2 regions of the Priestia sp. SIMBA_032 genome follow, and region 1 is predicted to be linked to the other one. Evidence: riboswitches for the same ligand, from Rfam matches in the RefSeq annotation. Region 1 holds a riboswitch; the other holds the start of a gene.
The links. Region 1 has a riboswitch for S-adenosylmethionine ahead of mtnW (2,3-diketo-5-methylthiopentyl-1-phosphate enolase). Riboswitches for the same ligand answer to the same signal wherever they lie in the genome.
Positions count from the first base shown of each region.

Region 1 (9,711 bases):
TCGCTGTCTTCTAATGATTTTAATGTACATACATTCGGCATATTATCACTCATAAAATTGGGTTTAACAGCCGATGTTCCAGTTGCAATGATGAGTTCATCATATGCTATCTCTTTTTTCGTTTGCTCCTTTACATCTTGTACTACTATGTATTTTTTTGTATGATTTACTTCTTTAACTTCGTGAAAAAGATGGACGGAGATGTTTCGCTCTTCAAATTCTTGTTTCGTCCGAGCAATCAAATCGTCTTTTTCTTTTACAACACCTGACAGATAGTAAGGCATGCCACATGCGCTGTAAGAGATATCTCCACCTTTTTCAAATACAAGGATTTCTACTTCTTCTTTTTCTTTCATGCGGCGAAGCTGTGAAGCTGCGCTCATTCCAGCGGCTACTCCTCCTATAATGACAACACGTTTCATCTATACTCCCTCTTTCTCCATAAATAGTGGACTATACTATTGTTTTTCCTTATTCTTGCCGATTTCAAACGAAAAAAAACGGCTGTTTACACAGCCGTAGATGTTTGTTTCGAGCGGTAATACGTTAAAGCCAAGGCTCCTGCTAATACAGCTCCTTTAATAATGTCTTGCATATAATACGGAACATTTAACATCGTTAATCCGTTTAACAGCACACCGATTAAAATAGAGCCAATCAGCGTCCCGAATACGTTCGGCTTCCCTGCTCCAAATACTGAAAAGCCAATGTATGTAGCAGCTACGGCATCCATTAAAAATGGTGAGCCCGCGTTCACTTCTCCTACTCCAATACGGGCAGCTAAAACGACTCCTCCAATTCCAGCAAGCAAACCTGAAAACATATAGGCATACATACGGTAACGATTAACCGGTACACCCGAAAGTCTTGCTGCTTCTATATTACCTCCTGTTACGTAGAAAAAACGCCCAAACTTCGTATAGGAAAAAATGATATGAACAAGCAGCACAGTCAGCAGCATAATGATAACAGGAACAGGAATACCTAGAAAGTGACCTTGCCCCAGCGCAAGGAAAGAAGGAATAAAAATTCCCGGAGCTCTTTCTCCGCTTGGTAAAGGCATATTGGTATAAATAGCTGAGCCTTTTGTATACGTTAATAAAATCCCCTGTACGATAAACATCATTGAAAGAGTGGCTAAAATATCAGGAATCTTTACTTTCACTACTAAAAAAGCATTCACTAACCCGATAAGAAGCGATGCAATAATCGGAACAATGATAACAACTGCAATTTCTTGTCTGTGTAAAACGAGCATAGAGGCTGATAAAATAGTGGCTAAACCAGCCGTAGATCCTACAGATAAGTCGAGTCCGTTGACGGTTAACGATATCGTTACACCAAGCGCAATTAAGGTAACAATGGAAATTGAGCGCAGGATATCACTTATGTTTTCTCCTGTTAAAAAGTTAGGTGTGGCAATGGAAAAAATAATCATAATAACAAAAATCATTAAGACTGTCCCATATTTATAAAAGAAGTCAAAAACGCTTATTTTTCTCTTTGGTTTCGCTACAGGTTCTGTTACATACTCCGCACTCATCCTTTTACTCCTCCTGCTGTATAATAAAATAATTTTTCACTAGTTGCTTCTTCTTTGGATAATTCTTTCACGATTTTTCCGTTGTACATAACATAAATTCGATCCGCTACCCCTAGCAGCTCCTCGAATTCACAGGTTGCGTAAACAACTCCTTTTTTCTGTGACACAAGACCTGTAATTAAGTCGAATATCTCTCGCTTAGAGCCGACATCAACTCCTTTAGTTGGTTCATCAAACAACAGTACGCTAGAGTCCGTAACAAGCCATTTTCCGATTGCTACTTTCTGCTGATTTCCACCGCTTAACGTTCCAACTGACTGCTCGATAGAATGAGACTTTACGCCAACTTGCCCCGTCGTTTTCTGCGCTTTTTCTTTGATCTTTCCTCGCTTTAGAAACGAATAGTTTGTAAAGCGGGACAGACTTGGCAAAACTAAGTTATCGGCAATCGATTCATGAACAAAAATTCCTTCTTTTCTTCGTTCTTCAGGAACAAGAGAAAGGCCTTGTGCAATATAATAATAAGGCTGCTTACTCAGCTTTAGTTTCTTGCCTTTTAACCGAACGCTGCCGCTGACATATTGCTCTAAACCAAATAGACTTCGGCAAAGCTCCGTTTTCCCCGCTCCTACAAGCCCTGCAATACCGACTACCTCTCCTTCTTTTACATGAAAAGAGATATTCGAAAGCCGCCCTGGAAGAGATAATGCTTCTACGTGTAAAAGTTCGTTTCCAACTTCTACTGATTTTTTGACCCACTGCTTTAGAGAAGACGTTCCTAGCATAAGCGTAATTACGTCTTCAATTGATGTATGTGAAGTTTCTTTTGTAGCTACATAGCGTCCGTCCTTTAAAACCGTTAAGCGGTCGCAAATATCAACCACTTCTTGAAGGCGATGTGAAATATAAATAATGCCTACTCCATTTTTCTTCAGCTCTCTCATCACAGAAAACAATTGTTTCGTCTCTTCCACACTAAGAGGTGCGGTTGGTTCATCCAAAATTAAATAATCAACATTTTGTACAATTGCACGTGCAATAAGCACCTGCTGTTTTTCGGATAGAGTTAGATCAACGACATTTTTTTTAACAGATAAAGAAGAACCAAGTAAAGAAAGGGCTTCTTCCGCTTTCTTATAAATAGATTTCCAGTTTACAAATGTCTTGCTTTTCTTAGAAGCCTGCAGGTCTAACACAATGTTTTCAGCTACTGACAGCGAAGGAATCAGCGCTACATCCACTTCTTGGTGTACAATTCCAATTCCGTGGCTCTTCGCTTCTTTAGGAGAAGAAATAGAGATTTCCTCTCCGTCTTTATAGATTTTTCCTTCGTACTCGTCGTAAGCTCCGCACAATATTTTCATCAGCGTACTTTTACCGGCACCATTGGCTCCCAATAAAGCATGAATTTCCCCTTTTTGAACAGTAACATTAACTTTGTTCAGCGCTTGAAAAGAACCAAAGTTTTTTGTAATGTTCTTCATTGAAAGCTCGTTCGTCATATCTGTCCCTCCACTTCTACTCTTTTTTGCCCCATTCTTCTACGTACTGACTAAGCTGATCCATATTAATCGTTTGATTAGGCAAATCTGTTTGTTTGACTAAAACCGGATCAAAGGAATAATAACGAGGGATCTCTTGACCGGAAATCTTTTTAAGAAGCAAATCAACCTGCTTTTCTCCTACTGAAGCTGGGTTTACAGCAGCTGACGCTTTCCATGGGCTGTTTTTTGCTTGCATCATTTGCAGGTCTTCATCAGATAAGTCCACTCCGTATACTTTAATCTCATCTCGTCCTGCTTCCTTAATCGCTCTCGTGACTCCTTTGGCAAATTCGTCCCAAGGTGCCCAAACAGCTGCAATGTCTCCTTTATTTGGATACTGCTTCAACACGGCTGCCATTTTATTTTGGGTGTCTAGAGAGGTGTTGTCTGTTGCACTTCCAAACGTGGCAATTTGTTTTACATCTGGATAGCGATTCATCATAATTTTATAAATGCTGTCGCGTTTTTCCATCGGCGCAAAGCCTCCAACAAACGCATATACAATATTTCCTTTTCCGTTAATATCCTGCATCATTTGTTTCAGGCCCTGCAGCGCAAGCATATAATCGTCTTGATCGATGGTTGTCACACCTTCTACTTTTAATTCTACGTCTGTTGCAATAACGGGAATTCCTTTTGCAATCGCGCGCTTCACGCCAGGTTCAAGGGTTTCAGCCCGGCCGTGGTCAATCATAATACCATCAACATTTTGGTTAATAGCCGTGTCTAAATACGCTGCCATTTTAGATTGATCATTATTAGAATCAGAAACGGATAGCTGTACTCCGGCTTTTTTAGCCGCTTTTGTCACACCTGTTATGTACTGAGCAGCGTGAGTGCCTGACGTAAATTCAGAAATAAGAGCAATTTTTGTATCTTTCGTAATCTTTTTTCCTTCTTGCTGTACAGGCTTAGCAGAAGCCGCTTGCTGCGCTGGAGCTGCCTGTGCTTTCTCGTTTAGATTTGGCTGTTCTTTCGTGCAGGCAGCCAGCGCAAAAACTAGAAGCACGAGCAAAGTAAGTGGCCACAGCATTTTTTTACTCTTTTTCATGGTGTTCCTCCTATTAAACTTATTATTCACATAAAAATAGTTAGTTTTATAATAATCCAAAGAATACCCCGCTTTTAGATGTAAAAGCGGGGTGATCATGACCTATGCTTTACAAGTAGTTGTTATGCGTAAATAGGTACCCATCCTTCAGTTGTCACGAAAATTCGGACAGCGACTACTTTACGATCTTCCATTAGTGTAAAGTAGTGAAGAATGTTTTCTGGTACTGAAATTAAATCGCCTGGCTCTAATTCAACATCAAAAAATTCGCCGTCTTTTCCTTGAATAACAAAAATTCCATGACCGCTTACGATAAAGCGCACTTCGTCATCGGTATGAATATGCTTGCGCTGAAAGTTTTTTAACAATTCATCAATATTTGGTGTAGATTTCGATAACGAGATAACATCTTGAGCTTTATAGCCGCGGCGTTCAGAAATATCTTTAATATCCTCATCAAAAGCGTTTAGAATTTCTGTTTTTTCTTCATCAGTCAAATCATACTTTTCACGAAGATTTTCTGGAAGTTTTGTAATATCCCAGTTTTCATAAATAACTTCATTGTTTGCCAGAAAAGCTGATACTTCCTCTTGAGTTTCAATTCTTTTATTATTTACATGTAAGCGAATTTGTGCCATTGTTGTTTCCTCCTTTTATAAATGCACCTTTGGCTTAATGCCTTTAAGTGATAGTAATTTCACATGGTAGCTAAATAGAAATTCATAGGCTTCTAGCGCTTTTTTTGTTTCAAACGCATTTTTCCCCCATACCGTAATCCCATGGTTACGAATTAAAATCGCGCCTTGATCGCCTTTTATATGGTGAGAAAACTCTTCTGCTAATGTCGGAATATCAGCGTAATTCGGAATAATCGGAACAGTAATTTCCGCATCTTCTTCCCAAATACCCAGCGCCTTAATAATTTCTTGCCCCTTAAATGAAATAAGTCCTTCATCTCCGTACAGTTCAGAGATCACGTTGTTGTCAATTGTATGTACATGAAGACTGCACCCGGCATTCGTTAACTCGTAAATCTTAACGTGTAAAAGCGTTTCAGCAGAAGGCTTTAAATGCGTTTCTTCTGCAGGTCTTCCATGTTGATCAACTAATAAAAAATCTTCATTTGTACGTTTTCTTTTGTCTTTTCCACTTGCTGATACAAAGAAAGTTGTCGGATTTTGGTCCACTTTAATCGCTAAGTTTCCGCTTGTACCGAAGAACCAATCGCGCTCTGCCAACTCATCTTTTATATCCGCAAGCTCGTGTAATCTTTGCTGAGCCATGATACTCATGCTTTCACCTCTTCTGTTAATTCTTGTAAATGGTGAATCACATCGTAAAAAGTAGAAAAAGGTCGATACGGTAGAGATAGCTCTTCACATTTTTCAATTAAAAAGTCACGTGCAATGACCGTATCAGCTAATTTGGCAGCCTGCAAATCCGTAATTGAATCGCCAATAACAACCGTATGATCTCTTTCATCTGCAAGACGGCGAATAATCGTTGGCTTACAGCAGCCGCAGTCATTTGTACACTGTTTATCACATGTATGAGGCCACGTAATGGAAATATGCTCACCGGAAAAATCAGATCCGTTGCAGTAGAGCATTTCTTCTGCAACCCGATTTCCCAAAAGCGGTTTTACAAAAAAGTCAATTCCTCCGCTTACAATATAAAGCGGAATATGGTGCTCTTTTGTATAAGCAATAAAATCATCAAATCCATCTCGAATAGCAGACGTCTCTAAAATATAAGAAATAATCTCTTCCTTTAATTCCACGGGGAGCAAGGCAAACATTCGCCCTACTCCTTCTTGAATAGAAACGCGCTGAGCCAGCACGTCCTCTTTAATACTTTCCCACTCGGGAGGAGCAAATTGTTTCATAATAGCAATGATGTTATCGCTATTTGTGATTGTTCCATCAAAGTCACAAAAGATTTTTAACGATGTCATGCTTTCACCTCTACTGTTCCCCATAGTTGCAAAGCTTTTTGCAACTCTTTTGATTCTTCAGCTTTTTCGGATAGTGTTTGATGAGAGAGTACTGCATCTATCGCCGAACGGAATGCTTTTCCTCCTCCGATAGCTCCGTCTGGATGACCGTGAACTCCGCCGCCTGCATTAATAATGCTGTCGATTCCAAAGTCTTTCACAAGCTGCGGTACCATTCCAGGATGAATTCCTGCTGAAGGAACCGGGAAAGTCTGCTTATATTTGTATACAGGGCGAGTTAATTCGTAGGCAATGCCTGTCGTATCTTCAAGAGAAAGCGCTACGCTTCCGTATGGTGATGGAAACAGTGAGAAATCTGCTCCGGCTAAGCGCAATAGCTTTCCAAGCAGTAATGAATTTGAAAAACCGTAAAACTCTGATGGCGTAAGCGCTCCGCTAACGGCTGGGTGTGCCATAATCGGCAAGTTAATTTCATCATCTTCTCGAAGTGCCTGCAGTACGTCTAACCCATAAGCAAATACGTTGAATAAAAGCGCATCGGCTCCTAGCTCAGCTGCTTTTCTTGCTTTCTCTTTTAATTCAAACGTTCGTCCCGTTAAATTAACAGCATACAGCGTGCGGTGTCCCGTTTTTTCGTATACTTCATTCAGTACTTTTTTTCCTTCTGTAACGCGAGCTTCAAAAGGTGTGCGTTCACTATCAAACAAAATCTCGTCGTCTTTAACCAAATCCACTCCGCCAAGCGCTTGCTCACGCAGCTGAGTTGTTAAGTACGTCATGTCTCTTCCAATCACGCCTTTAAAAATACTCATCACAAGCGGACGGTCATAAACGCCTAGTTTCTCTCGGATACCTTCTATTCCAAAGCGCGGTCCTGGGAATTGAGCTAATAATTCATCAGGAAAATCCAAGTCTAATAGTTTCACTTTTCCATCAAGTGATAGTTTTCCGAAAACCGTAACTAAAATAGCCGGTAAATCTCTTGAAAAGTTGGCAGTTGGATAAGCAATTTTGACAATCGCCTGCTTAATTTCTCCTCCTAAATATCCGTTTACACGTTCGCAATCTTGAAGCTCAGTTACGGACACGACGCGCCCTTTATGCTTTTGAAGCTGCTGTTGATCTAAAAGCGGCAGATCTGTCCATGAGCCGACGGTTAGTCCTAAAGCGATTCCTTCCGCTTTTTTATGAAAATTTCCTTTATTGTCATGTAGTAAGTAGCTTGCAACGATTTCGCTCATTATGCTAAAAACTCCCTTGCTGTTTAATATCGTTAATAAAAAAAACCTCTTCTGTGATTAAGAAGAGGCTTTCGTTGCTCTTCTTATCTCTCAGCTGCTGCTGCAAGAATTAGCACCGTGCTTAACATGCGTTAAGTCGGTTGCCGGGCTTCATCGGGCTAGTCCCTCCACCTACTCTTAATAAGAAAGTTGCTATTTATTTAAATTAAATTCGTAGATTATATACTAAATACAAAATACCGCTAGGATTTATTGGTTATTAATCTCGTTAACTTCTTACATATTAAGCCAACTCAAAAAGGATTGTCAATGCGTTTTTAAAATAAATTTAATTTTTTTATTCGAGATACAGCTTCTCTCATGCGCTCTTCATCCGTCAGCAGTCCTACGCGCACATAGCCTTCACCATATGTTCCGAAGCCTACTCCAGGCGCCACTACAACGTGGGCTTTTTCAAGAAGTAAATCTGAAAACTGTTCAGAAGTATATCCTTCAGGAACTTTTAGCCATGCAAAAAAGGAGCCCGCTGGAGATGTAACGTCCCAACCAATTTCTCGAAGCCCTTGAATAAAGGTATTGCGTCTAGATTCATAGCGCTTAACTAAATCATTCACGCATTGTTGAGATTCTAACAGAGCTGCTGCTGCTGCCTCTTGAACCGCCCCAAAGAGACTGACGTACATGTGATCTTGAAGAAGATTAATAGCTTCTACTACACTTTCATTTCCTACAGCAAATCCAACTCGCCATCCCGCCATGTTATACGTTTTAGAAAGAGTATAAATTTCAATTCCCGTCTCTTTTGCACCAGGAGTCTGTAAAAAGCTGATTGGCTTTTTACCATCAAATCCAATTGCTCCGTAGGCAAAGTCGTGTACCACACAAATATCGTGCTTGGCAGCAAACGCCACGGTGTCTTCAAAAAATTCTGCCGTTGCCACTGCACCAGTAGGATTATTAGGATAGTTTAAAAACATGAGCTTTGCCTGTTCTTTAGCACGTTCACCTATCACTTCGTATACGGGTAGAAAATGATTTTCAGCCGTGAGCGGCATCACTTCCATCTTTGCTTTTGCAAGCTCTACTCCAGACCAGTAATCAGGATATCCAGGATCCGGAACCAGCACCGTATCTCCAGGGTTTAATAAGCACTGCGGGATTTCTACAAGTCCACCCTTTCCGCCAAACAAAATAGCTACTTCTTTTTCGGGATCCACATCAACGCCATATTCTCGTTTATAAAAAGTCGCAACGGCCTCTTTTAAAAACTGGTGCCCCCGAAATGGAGAATATTTATGATGCATAGGATTAGCACTTGCTTTTTGCAGTGTTTCTACAATATGTGAAGGAGTAGGCTGATCAGGATTTCCCTGCCCTAAGTTAATAACGTCGTGCCCTTGGGCCATTACTTTTCCTACCTTGCCTACAAGTGATGCAAAAAATTGTTTTGGTAAACTTTTTAATAGTTCCGATTGCTCAAATTGTTTCATCATCGCACACCTTCTCAAAAAATTCTTGAAATTCTAGTCACAAATAATATATTGTAATACTCAACTTGTAAAGTCATTTTTTTCAACTACTAAAAAAAGGACGGATGATAAAGTGAGTGTAAAAATCACATGTTTGCAGCTTGATATTGCGTTTGGGGACCCAACTAAAAACCGAAAATATATTCAACAAAAAATGACGGAAGCCATGAAAGAAAACCCTGATATCCTTGTGCTTCCTGAGCTATGGGATACAGCTTATGATTTGACGCGGCTAGACGAAATTGCAGATGATGAAGGACAGCAAGCCAAGCAATTAATCTCTCAGTTTGCTAAAACGAACGAAGTAAATATCGTGGCAGGTTCGATCGCGAAAAAAACAGAGCAAGGCGTCACAAATACGATGTATATTTTCGACCGAAAAGGTCGTGAAGTATCACAATACAGTAAGCTGCACTTATTTAAATTAATGGATGAACACCTCTATTTAGAAGCAGGAACAGCAAAAAATCTTTTTACACTTGAACAGTCTTTATGCGCAGGAGTTATTTGTTACGATATTCGTTTTCCAGAATGGATTCGGGTTCATACTAGCAGCGGAGCAGAAGTCTTATTTGTTGTCGCTCAGTGGCCGGCTCCAAGACTTGCCCACTGGAAAGCACTGCTCATTAGCCGTGCAATCGAAAATCAATGCTATGTAATCGCGTGTAATCGTGTAGGCCAAGATCCTCATAACACATTTGCCGGACATTCCTTAGTCATCGATCCGTGGGGGGAAATAATCGCTGAAGCTGGCGATAGCGAAGAACTTTTAAGTGCTGACGTTAATCTGGAACTTGTAAAAGAAATTCGCAAACAAATTCCTGTCTTTACAGATCGCCGCACAGAATT
Region 1 covers NZ_JAWRXD010000001.1:570,449-580,159, forward strand. The annotation lists gene SB717_RS02875 (CoA-disulfide reductase) at 1-422, opposite strand, end outside; gene SB717_RS02880 (ABC transporter permease) at 509-1,543, opposite strand; gene SB717_RS02885 (sugar ABC transporter ATP-binding protein) at 1,540-3,045, opposite strand; gene SB717_RS02890 (sugar ABC transporter substrate-binding protein) at 3,062-4,138, opposite strand; gene SB717_RS02895 (1,2-dihydroxy-3-keto-5-methylthiopentene dioxygenase) at 4,261-4,776, opposite strand; gene SB717_RS02900 (methylthioribulose 1-phosphate dehydratase) at 4,792-5,430, opposite strand; gene SB717_RS02905 (2-hydroxy-3-keto-5-methylthiopentenyl-1-phosphate phosphatase) at 5,427-6,092, opposite strand; gene mtnW (2,3-diketo-5-methylthiopentyl-1-phosphate enolase) at 6,089-7,333, opposite strand; SAM riboswitch class I at 7,414-7,520, opposite strand; gene SB717_RS02915 (pyridoxal phosphate-dependent aminotransferase) at 7,651-8,823, opposite strand; gene SB717_RS02920 (carbon-nitrogen family hydrolase) at 8,936-9,711, shown strand, end outside.

Region 2 (9,711 bases), on a different contig from region 1:
TTTGGACGTTAAAAATAAAAGCAAGCCCAATAAAATACCTAGAACAAATGTGGCTACAACTGAAATAGCCGTCATATATAGTGTTTCATTTGTCGCTTGAATAAAATCATCTAAAATAACGTTTGGAAATAGTTTCTCAAGCATTTGTCATTACCTCCACTTCTACCTGCTGCTCATGAATGTATGCAATGACTTTTTCAACTTCTGTTAATTCTCCGTCTAAATGAACAAACAACGTCCCGTATGAACCTGTTTGTGTGTGAGAAATCTTTCCTTGCAAAATATTAATCGTTACATCAAACTGTTTTAAAATCGTTGTAATGAGCGGCTGCTCTGCTTTTCCGCCAACAAACGTCAGCTGAATAATTTGCCCGCTTGGATACAGCTCTTTCACTTGTTCAATCGTTTCAAACGTTTCCTCTGGTTCAGAAATCTGTTGAACGAATCGTTTCGTAATCGGCTGCTTAGGTTTTCTGAATACTTCTAGCACTTGTCCTTCTTCTACTACTGCCCCATTTTCCATAACGGCTACTCGATGACAAATTTTACGAATGACGTGCATTTCATGAGTAATCAATACAATGGTTAACCCTAGCTTCTCATTAATATCTACTAACAGATCTAAAATAGAATCTGTCGTTTGAGGATCAAGCGCTGATGTTGCTTCATCACAAAGCAATACTTTTGGATTGTTCGCTAGCGCTCGAGCAATACCAACGCGCTGCTTTTGTCCACCGCTAAGCTGTGATGGATAAGCATTTTCACGACCTTCAAGTCCAACTAGCTTAATGAGTTCGTCTACTCGTTTCATTCTTTTTTCTTTTGAAATCCCTGCTATTTCTAACGGAAAAGCAATATTTTCTCTCACCGTACGCGACCACAAAATATTAAAGTGTTGAAATACCATACTAATTTCTTGTCTAGCTTTTCTGAGTTTTCTGCCTTTAATTTTTCCAATATCATTACCTGCTACTTCAACCGTTCCTGTCGTTGGTGTTTCTAATCCGTTTAGCAAGCGAATCAAAGAACTTTTCCCCGCTCCGCTATAACCAATAATTCCGTAAATTTCACCTTGGTTAACGGTTAGATTCACATTATCAACAGCTGTTACTTGACCGCTTTTGGCCTGATAAATTTTCGTAACGTCTGTTAATGTAATCATATTTCTTCACCTTCTTTAATAAAAACTTAATTATGTTAGGTTGCCCTATAGGATGAAAAAGCCTTAAAACAATTTTCCACATTAAAAAAGCCTCTCTGCGCATGACAGAAAGGCTCGATATTTAATCCTTTCTCTCATCTTTCAAAGCGCATAGCTTTGCAGGAATTGGCACCATTTCAGTTAGTCTGACGGTTGCCGGGTTTCACAGGGCTCAGTCCCTCCACCTCTCTTGATAAGAGTTCGCAACAATTATTTTGTTTTTGGGAAATATTCATTCATTTATGAACATTCATGAGTGTGATTTTAGCATGTGTCAGATAGGCTGTCAACAGATTTTGTTCTTGGGATAATATCCCAAGATTTCAACAACCCCAACGGTTCGCTCTCTTTCCATTTCTTCATTTTAAACAAACGTTTGATTATCGAAGCTCCTCGAGTACGTGCTCGATGGAATGAAACGCGTAGAGTTTTTTTACCATTTCACCATTTTCCACTTCAATCAAACAAGGTACGCTTTCAATTGAAAATAATTCTGCTTTTGAAGGCATATAATTTAAATTGCTCATTCCGATGGTTACATCCGGCAGCATCGCTTCTGCCACGGTTAACATTTTTTTTGCCAGCTGACATGTTCCGCAAAAAGGCGTATGGAAAAAGATAAACGCTCTTTCTCCTTCTTTCAACTGATCATCAAGCTGTTTTTCGCTCCATTCTTGCATGTTGCTCATTCCTTTTATGTTAAAAATTCTGCATTAACATCGATATTGGCACTCAGTAATACTGTTGCTATGTGATGTCTAGGGGCGGCAGCAACTTCTCGGTACATTTTATCAATATATAGATGCTCTGCTTCCGGAAGCTCTCGTTTAAATTGTTTTCTTAGCTTATTCCCTGAATCATCAGAGTCAACGAGTATGTATACCTCTTTATTAAACGTACAGTCAATAATTTCATCCAGCTTTGACAAACTAATCGTACCGTTTGTACAAATAATTTCAATTGGTTCTCGAATGATATCTTGAATACGTTTTTTATCTGATTTTCCTTCGACAATAATTACTTTTTCAATTTCAATTAGCCCCATTTTCATCACCCATAATCGTCAGTTGTATAGTAACATCATTTCTTTATGCTATACAATATTCGTTAATGTATCACAGTTCACCTGTTTTTTAAAAGAAATTTGCAAGAAAGAACTGTTTTAAAAGGCAGCTTAGGCCATATTGTTTCCATAAAACAAGAAAAACAGCGGCAGTTGCCACTGTTTAGCACCATCCTGCTTCTTCGTCGCAGTCTGTATATTTTTGCGTTTCACCTTGTTTTTGTACGTCCGTATATTGATAAAACTTATTATTTTCTTGCGAATATCCTTCTTCAAAGCGGTATTCATTGCCGCTTGTTCCGTAACTAACTTCACCAATTGGCTGCTTATCAACATATAATTTCATACCACCGTCATGAAATTTAGCTGTAACGCGATCTGTAACGTCCATTTTTTGTTTTTCAAACATAAAAAGACACTCCTTTAGTTTGTTTACTAATAGAGTGTCCAGTCAAAAATTTTTCATAAAGACAATTTATGGAGGAATATTATCCTTCGTTTGTCATTTCTTCGTATTGCTCTGCTGTCATTAGCTTGTCTACTTGAGAAGAATCAGATGGTTTGATTGTAATCATCCATGCTTCCTCGTATGGAGATTCATTAACAAGTTCAGGGCTATCGCTTAAGTTGTCGTTTACTGCTACAACTTCACCGCTAATTGGTGCATAGAGCTCAGAAACTGTTTTTACTGATTCAACGCTGCCAAACGGCTCGTCAGCTTCTACTGTTGCTCCTACTTCTGGCAGTTCAACGAATACGATGTCTCCAAGCTCAGCTTGAGCGAAATGTGTAATACCTACGCGGACAACGTCTCCTTCTGTTTTTACCCATTCATGCTCTTCAGAATAACGCAAATCTTTTGGTGTACTCATCTTAATCCCTCCAAAATATGTATCGTAATTTGTTTATATAAAAAGCGCCTTCAACGTGGAGAACACTTTCTACAACCTAAAATAACTTCCTATTAACAGTGTAACGTAAAAGGTAAAAATTTTCTATTTGAAAACTCACTTCCACACGTCTTCAAACTGCTCTTCTTTGAAACCAAGCGTTACTTTTTGTCCATCTGTTAGCAGCGGACGCTTAATTAACATGCCATCTGACGCAAGAATAGACAGAAGTTCATCTTCACTCGCACTGCTTACTTTATCTTTAAGCCCTAATTCGCGATATTTTTTACCGCTTGTATTAAAGAATTTTTTTAATTCTAAGCCGCTGTTCTGATAATAAGACTGCAGCTGCTCTTTTGTTGGCGGGTTTTCTACAATATGAATTTCTTCATACGCTACTCCGTTATCATCCAGCCACTTCTTTGCTTTTCGGCACGTCCCACACTTTGGATATGAATAAAAAAATAATGACATTTCGTCAACCACCCTTTATTTTAAGCTTTTTTCGTATTTTAACACATCCTTTATCATTTACCTAGATAGAGGCTTCTTAAACAAAAAGGAGCTCGCAAAACGAGCTCCTTTTTCCTTAAACTGTGAACTTCTCTACTTCTAGAAGCGTTTTCGCAATCTCACGCTTTACGCTAATCACATTGATTGGTGTATAGCGCGTTAACTTGCGAAGAGACGAAAGCATGACTCTAAGCGTATCACCTTGTTCAACGCCAATTAACGTTTCTTTTGCATCTGCTTCGATTCGATTAAATGCTTCTTGGCAAAATACTTGGGTATACTTTAATTTTAAGCTATTCTGATCTGTTCCTGTTTTGGAAATAGCTTTTTCAGTACGTAAAACAGTAGATTCCATTGCATATGCGTTACTGATCATATCGGAAATATTAACGAGAATTTCTTGTTCTTTCTCTAATTCTTTGCCATACTTTTGTGCAGCTAATCCCAAAAGCAACAGCGCAATTTTCTTCCCGTTTTGCACAAGCATTTTTTCTTGATCTAACGGCTCATTTCCTACTTCCTGCGGCATAAGCATCATCAATTCTTCTTGAAGCGTTTGTGCTTTTTGAAGCAGTGGAAGCTCTCCTTTTAGCGCTTTGCGTAAATATGTGCCTGGTACTAAAAGACGGTTAATCTCATTTGTTCCTTCAAAAATACGATTAATGCGAGAATCGCGATACAGACGCTCAATTTCATACTCACTCATAAAACCGTAGCCTCCGTGAAGCTGCACGCCTTCATCTACAATGTAGTCAAGAGCTTCCGTGGCAAACACTTTATTTAATGAACATTCGATAGCATATTCAGCAATGGAAGCAGCAATTTGCTTTCCGTCTTTTTGCTGTTCTTCTGAAAGCTGGCCCATATGGTCTTCAAAAAGTCCTACCGTACGATATACGGAGCTTTCAGTTGCATACAATTTAGAAGCCATTGTGGCTAACTTTTCTTGTGTTAATGAGAATTTAGCAATTGGCGTTTTAAACTGCTGACGCTGATTAACATATTGAGACGTAATTTCTAATGCACGTTTTCCTGCTCCAACTGCTCCAACTCCAAGCTTATAGCGCCCAATATTTAAAATGTTAAACGCAATTACATGACCTTTTCCAATTTCACCCAGAACGTTTTCTTTTGGAACAAGCGCATCTTCAAGAATTAATGTTCTTGTTGATGAACTTTTGATTCCCATTTTCTTCTCTTCCGGTCCAACCGAAACGCCTGGGAATTCGCGCTCCACGATAAAAGCAGAAAATTTATCGCCGTCGATTTTCGCATACACCACGAACACATCAGCAAATCCAGCATTCGTAATCCACTGCTTTTCTCCATTTAACACATAGTGTGTGCCTTCTGCGTTAAGGCGAGCCGTTGTTCGAGCACCAAGAGCATCGGAACCAGAACCAGGTTCAGTTAACGCATATGCTGCTATTTTTTCCCCAACTGCTAAAGCAGGTAAATATGCTTGTTTTTGCTCTTCTGTTCCAAATAAGACGATTGGCAATGACCCGATTCCTACGTGAGCACCATGAGTGATGGAAAAACCGCCTGCTCGAGACATTTTTTCAGCAATTAAAGCAGAGGTAATCTTATCTAAACCGAGTCCACCGTATTCCTCCGGTACATCTGCACCAAGTAAACCTAATTCACCAGCTTGTTTTAATAACTTTACAGAGCGCTCAAACTCATGCTTTTCTAGATATTCCACTTGTGGAAGAACTTCATTTTCTACAAATTCATCTGTCGTCTTGGCAATCATCTTTTGTTCAGATGTATAATCCTCCGGCGTGTAGACGCGGCTTGCATCGCCTTCTTCAATTAAAAAGCTTCCGCCTTTAATCATTTGTTTTGTTTTATTTGACATGTTCATATCCCCCTTTGAAATGATTATGCTAACAACTCAAATACACCAGCAGCTCCCATTCCTCCGCCAATACACATGGTGACAATTCCAAACTGCTCATTCCGACGCTGCATTTCGTGCATTAAGCTAAGAGTAAGCTTAGCTCCAGTACAGCCCAATGGATGACCTAAGGCAATAGCGCCTCCGTTTACATTTACTTTATCTTCATTAATATTTAATTCACGAATAACGCCGAGTGCTTGAGAAGCAAATGCTTCATTCAATTCAAACAACCCGATATCAGAAAGCTCCAGCCCTGCTAGTTTAAGAGCTTTAGGGATGGCAGCGACCGGGCCAATCCCCATTACTTCAGGCGGAACTCCTCCAACTGCAAATGAGCGAAACTTAAGCAAAGGCTTTAAGCCTTCTGCTTCAGCTTGTTCTTTATCCATTAGAAAAACGGATGCAGCTCCGTCACTTGTCTGCGAAGAGTTTCCAGCTGTTACGGATCCTTTAATCGAAAAGGCTGGCCGAAGTTTCCCTAATACGTCCGCAGTTGTGCCAGGACGAACTCCTTCATCTTGAGAGAACATCAGCTTTTGTTCACGGAGCTTATTGTTTTCATCGATTTTTCGAAGCGTCACTTCCACGGGAACAATTTCGTCGTTAAACTTCCCTTCTTGAAGCGCTTTTGCTGCTTTTTGATGGCTGCGTACAGCAAATGCATCCTGGTCTTCACGTGAAATGCCGTATTTCATCGCCACTTGTTCTGCTGTATGTCCCATGCCCATATAATACTCCGGCGCATTTTCAACCAGCTGAACATTCGGACGCGCTACGTTTCCAAACATCGGAACAAAACTCATTGATTCTGCTCCTCCAGCTAATACTGCTTTGGCTTGCCCTAGCATAATTCGTTCTGCACCGTAGGCAATACTTTGCAAACCTGATGAACAATAACGATTAATCGTTATTGCTGGCACCGTATAAGGCAAACCTGCAAGAGCGCCAATATTTCGAGCCATATTTAAACCTTGTTCTGCTTCAGGCATCGCACAACCAATAATTAAATCATCAATTGGTCCTTCGTATCCGCCTGCTCGGCGAAGAGTTTCTTTAACCGCAATGGCTCCCAAATCATCAGGTCTAACACTTGCCAATGAACCTTTTTTTGCCTTTCCGACCGGTGTCCTAGCACCTGCTACAATAACTGCTTCTCTCATTTTTTCTCCTCCTTAATTGCGCAGTGGTTTTCCTTTAACTAACATGTGCTGCATACGTTCTTGAGACTTCGCTTCTCCAACCAGGCTTAAAAATGCTTCTCTCTCTAAGTCCAGCAAATACTCTTCATCAACTTCCGAACCAAACGCTACACGTCCTCCAGCTAACACAAATGCTAACTGACTAGCAATTTTATAATCATGTTCTGATATATATCCTGAATACTTCATGGATTGAGCTCCTAGCAGCAACGTTGCATATCCTGTTTCTCCAACGACAGGAACCTTAGCTTTTACAGGCGGTTTATAGCCCGTGTCATGTAAAGCAAGGACGGAGCTCTTCGCGTCATTCAGCAAGTGATCTCCGTTTACGCTGATGCCATCATGGCGATTTAAAAAGTTTAGCTGTCTAGCTTCTGCAGCAGAAGCTGATACTTTTGCAGTAGCAATTGTTTCAAATGTTTTATTCGCAATTTGCTGAAGATCGAGCGTTACACCGTTAGGTAAACCACTTAACTGTTTGATATAAAGCTCCTTGTTACCTCCTCCGCCAGGAATTAACCCGACTCCTACTTCTACAAGGCCCATGTAAGTTTCAGCAGAAGCTTGAATTTTAGCTGACGGCAAGCAAATTTCTGCTCCGCCTCCAAGAGCCATTGCAAACGGAGCTGCAACAACCGGCTTCTCATTGTATTTCACCTTCATCATTGCCTGTTGAAATTGTTTAATAACAAATTCAATTTCAAAATAATTGTCATCTTGTGCTTCCATTAAAATCATAGCTAAGTTAGCGCCAACGCAGAAATTTTTCCCCTGATTTCCTATGACCAGCCCTTTATAGTTCTTATTCACTTCTTCAAGAGACTGATTTAATAAGCTGATAATATCTAGCCCAATTGCATTGTTAGGAGAAGTAAACTGCAGGCACGCCACATCATCTCCTAAATCAATTAAACTCGCTCCGCTGTTTTCTAAAATGACATTATTTTGAGAGCGTAAAGATGACAGGTGAATCACCTTTTTATTTTCTTTTACCGCTTTATACTCATCATCTTCGTAGTAAAGCGTTTGACCTTCCATTTCTTTATAAAAGCTTGTAAATCCGTTTTCCTGCATTTGTTTTACCCACTGCGGAATTGCTAAGCCCTCCTGCTCCATCTTCTCAATTGATTTTTCTAAACCAATTGCATCCCAAGTCTCAAACGGACCCAGTTTCCAGCCAAACCCCCACTTCATAGCTTGATCAATAGCCACGATATCGTCGGCAATTTCATCTTTTAACTGAGCTGCATACACAAGAACGGGACTGATGATGTTCCAAAGAAGCTGCCCAGCACGATCATCAGCATATATAAGCGCTTTCATTTTGTTTTGCAGCCCTTTTGCCTGCTTGCTTAATTCCGTAGAAGCTGTTTTTAACTTCTTTCTCTCGACGTATTGAAGTGTACTAGGATCAAGTTCTAGAATTTCCTTGCCTTTCTTTAAAAAGAAGCCTTGCCCCGACTTGCTTCCTAGCCAGCCATTTTCCTGCATTTGTTTCATAAATAAAGGCACATCGAATACTTCTTTTTCTTTGCCTTCCACTTTTTCAAACACATTGTTGGCCACATGAATAAATGTGTCTAGTCCCACTACGTCTAACGTTCGAAACGTTGCACTTTTTGGTCTTCCAATTAAGGGACCCGTCACAGAGTCAACTTCTCCCACGCTGTAATTACCTTTTAACATTTCTTGAACGGTCACAAGTAAACCGTACGTACCGATACGGTTGGCGATAAAGTTAGGCGTATCTTTTGCAATAACTACTCCTTTACCTAATACATCTTCACCAAACGTTTTCATATATTCAACAATTTCTGATTTTGTCTCATGAGTTGGAATGATTTCTAATAACTTTAAATAACGCGGTGGATTAAAAAAGTGCGTTCCTAAGAAATGCGCTTTAAAATCTTCTGAGCGTCCTTTGGCCATTTCATGGATGGATATTCCCGAAGTATTTGAACTTACGATACTTCCTTTTTTTCGCACACTGTCAATTCTTTCAAACAGCTGCTGTTTAATATCAAGACGTTCGACTACTACTTCAATAATCCAATCGCACTCACTTAACTGCTGCAAATGATCTTCAAAATTCCCTGGCGTAATTAACGATAGTGACGACTTAGACGTTAAAGGCGCCGGTTTTTGCTTCGTTAATTTAGCTAGAGCAGTTGTACTCAACCGATTTCTCACTTGCCTATCTTCAAGCGTTAGCTGTTTTTTTTCCTCGTCTGCTGTTAATGAAGTTGGAACCACGTCTAGCAAAAGCGTTGGAATTCCTACATTTGCTAAATGAGCTGCAATTCCAGAGCCCATAACTCCTGAACCTAAAACGGCGGCTTTTTTTATGTTCATAATTATCCCCACATCCCCTTTAATATATTGAATGAATGGTCATTCATTTTATGTGTAAAAAAAGAGAGTCACAGTTAATCTCTGTTTTTACTATAAAACATTTTTTAAATTTTCGCAATATATTCACAATATTATCTCTAACTATTTTTAATGTGTTTGGTTATCTTAATACACAGGAGGTGATTTTGTGAGCAAATTAAAGAAGGATCCATCGTCAGCAGGCGTAAGCGCAGCAAGCGTTAAAGGAAATGCTGGACCGGTTAATGAACCGCACGGTCGCGGCAAAAAGACATCTCAAAACCAACAGTACACAAAGCATAATACTCAAGGACATTAACCTCAAAATCGAACATGAGTAATCGAATCATGTTCGATTTTTGATTATTTCTTACTTTGTCATCACGACCATTTCACTATTATTTTTTTACGATTCCTTTTAAGACAAATGCGACGTTTGCAGGTCTTTCTGCAAGGCGCCTCATAAAATACCCATACCAGTCCGTTCCATAAGGAACGTAAACTCTCATTTTATATTGTTCTGCTACGAGCTGAACTTGCCTTTCTGATCGAATGCCGTATAGCATCTGAAA
Region 2 covers NZ_JAWRXD010000006.1:240,409-250,119, reverse strand. The annotation lists gene SB717_RS20530 (methionine ABC transporter permease) at 1-144, opposite strand, end outside; gene SB717_RS20525 (methionine ABC transporter ATP-binding protein) at 137-1,162, opposite strand; SAM riboswitch class I at 1,294-1,401, opposite strand; gene SB717_RS20520 (thioredoxin family protein) at 1,582-1,881, opposite strand; gene SB717_RS20515 (toprim domain-containing protein) at 1,896-2,246, opposite strand; gene SB717_RS20510 (YusG family protein) at 2,428-2,673, opposite strand; gene gcvH (glycine cleavage system protein GcvH) at 2,753-3,136, opposite strand; gene SB717_RS20500 (arsenate reductase family protein) at 3,272-3,628, opposite strand; gene SB717_RS20495 (acyl-CoA dehydrogenase family protein) at 3,744-5,528, opposite strand; gene SB717_RS20490 (acetyl-CoA C-acetyltransferase) at 5,552-6,730, opposite strand; gene SB717_RS20485 (3-hydroxyacyl-CoA dehydrogenase/enoyl-CoA hydratase family protein) at 6,743-9,124, opposite strand; gene SB717_RS20480 (YuzL family protein) at 9,309-9,458, shown strand; gene SB717_RS20475 (proline dehydrogenase family protein) at 9,538-9,711, opposite strand, start outside.
Region 2: another riboswitch for S-adenosylmethionine. It lies ahead of SB717_RS20525 (methionine ABC transporter ATP-binding protein); the one in region 1 lies ahead of mtnW (2,3-diketo-5-methylthiopentyl-1-phosphate enolase).